One region of the Streptoverticillium reticulum genome, then DNA from elsewhere that is predicted to be linked to it. Evidence: predicted binding sites of a transcription regulator. Region 1 holds the regulator's gene; the other holds the start of a gene.

Region 1 (2,197 bases):
TGAAGCTGCCGCGGGGCGGACTGTGCTCCAAGAATTACGCCATCCCGGACGCCACTTTCGCCCCTCGCGAGCGGCGTCTCTTCCGCGGAGCACCGCCTTGGATGCCTCCTGACGGCGTGACCCTGGTTGCCGAGGTAACCAGTACGAACCCCGATCGCGACCGCGCTGCCAAGCGGCACTGCTACGCCCGCGCGAGCATCCCCTTCTATCTCCTCGTGGACCGCAAAGACAGCACGGTGACCCTCTTCAGTGAGCCCAGGAAGGACGACTACACCGAGATCCACACCGTCGCCTTCGGCACTTCCCTCCCCCTCCCCGCCCCCTTCGGCTTCGACCTCGACACCGCCGACTTCCTCTGAGCCCGCGCCCGCCGACTACGCTGCCCACATGGCCCAGGACCTCCGCACCCCCGACCCCGCCTACCTCGACTTCTGGCGCGAGCGGCACGTGTGCACCCTCACCACGCCCCGACCGGACGGCTCCCCGCACGTCGTCCCCGTCGGCGTGACCTTCGATCCGGAGACCCTGACCGCCCGCGTCATCTGCGACAAAAACAGCCGCAAGGTCGCCAACGTCCAGGCCGCGGGCCCCGACGGCGCCCGGGTCGCCGTCTGCCAGATGGAGGGCCGGCGCTGGGCCACCCTGGAGGGCCGCGCCGTCGTCCGCGCCGAGACCGACACCGTGGCCGACGCGGTCGCCCGCTACGCGGTGCGCTACGGCCGCGACCCGCGCCCCAACCCGGACCGTGTGGTGATCGAGATCGCGGTGACGAGGGCCCTGGGCCGAGGCTGACGGAAAACAGAAATCCCCGCGCCCCGAAGGGGCGCGGGGAACTGCGCGACCAGCCACAACGGACCCGCAGCCGACAAACGAGCCGGCTCAATCCTTCCGCTTCGGCCGCCACACCACCAACGCGGTCTGCTGCGCCTCCGCATACGGCACCAGATCCCGCCGGTACGACGCATGGACCTGCGCCTCCCGCTGCTGCATCGCGGCAGCGGCCCCGTCGACGACGGCCTGCAGCTCCGCCACCCGGGCGCTCAGCGCAGCGACCTGGTTCTCCAGCTCGATGATGCGCTTGATGCCGGCCAGGTTGATGCCCTCGTCCTGGCTCAGCTGCTGCACCTGACGGAGCAGCTCGATGTCGCGCGCCGAGTAGCGGCGGCCGCGCCCGGCCGTGCGGTCCGGCGAGACCAGACCGAGGCGGTCGTACTGGCGCAGGGTCTGCGGATGCAGACCCGACAGCTGAGCCGCGACCGAGATGACGTAGACCGGCGACTCGTCGGTCAGCTCGTAAGGATTGCGTCGGCGGCCTTCCATCTCAAGCTCCCTTCGCTGCCTGGAAGAGCTCGGCCCGGGGGTCCTCGCCCGCGGTGGCCTGGCGGTACTGCTCCAGTGCCGCGCGGGCCTTGTCGTCGAGCGCGGTCGGCACGGCCACCTCGACGGTGACCAGGAGGTCGCCGCGGGTGCCGTCCGCGCGCACCGCGCCCTTGCCGCGGGCGCGCATCGTGCGGCCGTTGGGGGTGCCGGGGGGCAGCTTGAGGGTGACCGGCGGGCCGCCCAGCGTCGGCACCTTCACCTCGCCGCCGAGCGCCGCCTCCACGAAGGAGACCGGCACGGTGACGGTCAGGTTGTCGTCCTTGCGCCCGAAGACCGGGTGGTCGCCGACGTGCACCACGACGTAGAGGTCGCCGCTGGGGCCGCCGCGCTCGCCCGGGGCGCCCTTGCCGCGCAGCCGGATCCGCTGGCCGTCGGAGACGCCCGCCGGGATCCGCACCTGCATGGTGCGGGAGGACTTCGCGCGCCCGCTGCCGTGGCAGACGTCGCAGGGGTTCTCGGGGATCAGCCCGCGGCCCTTGCAGTCGGGGCAGGGGTCGGTCAGCGAGAAGCCGCCGCCCGAGCCGCGCGAGACCTGGCCGGTGCCCACACAGGTCGGGCAGACCCTGGGCGTACCGTTTTTGTCGCCCGTGCCGGAGCAGGCCTTGCAGGCCGCCGCGGAGGACATCCGCAGCGGGACCGTGGCCCCCTCCACCGCCTCGGTGAAGCTGAGCGTCACCTCGGACTCGATGTCCTGGCCGCGACGCGGCTGGGTGCGCGTACCGGCACCGCCGCCACCGCGGTTGAAGAGGCCGCCGAAGACGTCGCCCAGACCGCCCCCGAAACCGCCGCCCCCGCCCTGGGCGCCCCCGAAGAGGTC
Region 2 (2,197 bases), 1.5 Mb from region 1:
ACGGTGTCCAGCCAGGTGCGGATCCAGCCGCCCTCGGGGCTCTGGTCGGAGGCGCGCTCCAGCTTGTCGACCTCCTTGAGGGCGGCCTCGCGGACCTTCTCCGGGAGGTCGGCGGCCTCGACGCGGGTGCGGTAGTCCTCGGACTCGTTCTCCGGGTCGCCGTTGAGCTCGGCCAGCTCCTTGCGGACGGCCTCCAGCTGGCGGCGCAGCAGGAACTCCCGCTGCTGCTTGTCCACGCCCTCCTGGACGTCCTTGGCGATCGACTCGGCCACGTCCTGCTCGGCGATGTGGTCGCTCAGCCACTTCACGGCGAGCCGCAGGCGGGCGACCGGGTCGGCCGTCTCCAGCAGTTCGACGCGCTGGACGAGGGTGAGGAACGGCGAGTAGCCGGAGTTGTCGGCGAGCTGGCCGGGGTCCTCGATCTGCTGCACCCGGTCCACGACCTGCCAGGCGCCACGCTTGCGGAGCCAGGTGGTGGCCAGGGCCTTGTACTCCTTCATCAGCTCGGTGACGGCGCCGGGGAGGGGGGCGGGGGACGCCTCGTCGATGCGGGCGCCCTCGACCCAGAGCGCGGCGCCCGGGCCGGTGGTGCCGGCGCCGATGCGGACGCGGCCGACGCCGCGGATGAGGGCGCCGGGGTCGCCGTCGGAGAGGCGGCCGACCTGCTCGACGGTGCCGAGGGTGCCGACGGCGGCGTAGGTGCCGTCGATGCGCGGGACGAGGAGGACGCGGGGCTTGGCGCCGCCCGTGGCCGCGGCCTGGGCCGCCTCCACCGCGGCGCGGACCTCGGCGGCGGAGAGGTCCAAGGGCACGACCATGCCGGGGAGGACGACTTCGTCGTCCAGGGGCAGGACCGGGAGGGTGAGCGGTGTGGACGTCGAAGCCATGATCTTCCCTTCGGCAGGCAAGTTGAGCTACTCGGACTCAACTGCGCCGGGGGTGCGGGATGTTCCCGCCGTTGTTCGCTCTGAGCGATCAGCCCTGCGAACGATTGCCCACAACCCCGGGGTGCCGCGCCCCGAAAGGGGCGCGGGGCACTGCGCGAGCAACCACAGGCGGCCCGCAGTCAGCGTGGCTGGAGTTGGTCCTCGTCCGTCGGCTCCGCCGCCCGGGGGCCCGGCACCGCCGGCCCGGCACCCCCCGCTGATCCGTCCTCGCGGATCAGCGACCGGCACGCCACCCCCGTCAGCAGCGCGATCGGGTGCCCCCAGCTCGACAGGGGGTCGATCAGTTCGATCAGGTCCTGCGCGCACACCAGGACCGCCACGCCCAGCAGGGCCACCTCGCCGCGGCGTGGCAGCAGGCCCGACAGGGCGCCCACGCACGCCATCAGGCCGAAGCTGATGCCGTAGTCGAGGCGGTGCATCGACGCCTCCGGCAGGGAGCCCGCCGCCACCGCGCCCGCCACCGGGAGTTCCGTGGCCAGCGTGGCCAGGACGTGGCCGAGGAGGAAGACGCCGGCCGTGCGGGCGCCGCCCACCCGGCGTTCGAGGGCCGCCAGGACCAGGGCGAAGGCCAGGCCGTACGCCGAGAAGAGGCCGCCCGCGACCCACAGCGCGCTTGCGATCAGCACGACGAGCGGGCGCTCCGCGAGGTGCGCGCCGTCCGTGCTGGACTCGCGCAGGAGCAGGCTCACCGTCTCCTGGTCGCCGAAGTCGGCGTACAGGGCGGTACCGAGCAGGATCAGTGCGTAACAGAAAGTGAAGGGCGTATTCGTCGGCTTCGGCAGCATCCGCCACAGTCCGCGCAGCCCGCGCCGTGCGTGCTCGATCACGTGGGCCGCCCCTTCCGGCCTGTCCCGCCTTCGCACCGGAAACATTAAGGTGCACGGGAGTTCTGTGCAGCAAGCTCTGGCCGCAGCCCCTTACGGAGGCCGTATGCCCATCTCGCCCGCCCCGCCCGTCACCCTCGACCGCCGCGACGGCCCGCACGGCGAAGTCGTGCTGCGGCAGCGGGGCCCACACTACGAGATCATCGCCAACGGGTGCTTCCTCATGGACACTTCCGACGGCCGCTCGGAGCGGCTCCTGGTCGACGCCGCGCTCGCGGCCCTGCCGCCGGAGCGCCCGGACCCGGCGGTGCTGATCGGCGGCCTGGGCGTCGGCTTCTCGCTGGCGCGGGCGGCCGGCGAGCCGCGCTGGGGGCGGATCACGGTCGTGGAGCGGGAGCAGGCCGTCGTCGACTGGCACCGCACCGG

The links. Region 1 encodes HspR, which represses chaperone genes until heat shock. Its sites were predicted from a motif close to TTGAGNNNNNNNNNCTCAA; they were not measured.
Region 2: lon (endopeptidase La) is a predicted target of HspR. The motif match lies at 910-928, and genes of this name have one in related genera.

Annotation. Positions count from the first base shown of each region.
Region 1 covers NZ_CP179755.1:4,399,717-4,401,913, reverse strand. Annotated here, with positions in the region: gene ACMATS_RS20025 (Uma2 family endonuclease) at 1-359, shown strand, start outside; gene ACMATS_RS20020 (pyridoxamine 5'-phosphate oxidase family protein) at 388-792, shown strand; gene ACMATS_RS20015 (heat shock protein transcriptional repressor HspR) at 880-1,320, opposite strand; gene dnaJ (molecular chaperone DnaJ) at 1,322-2,197, opposite strand, start outside.
Region 2 covers NZ_CP179755.1:2,868,017-2,870,213, forward strand. Annotated here, with positions in the region: gene lon (endopeptidase La) at 1-887, opposite strand, end outside; gene ACMATS_RS12755 (rhomboid-like protein) at 1,067-1,774, opposite strand; gene ACMATS_RS12760 (spermidine synthase) at 1,878-2,197, shown strand, end outside.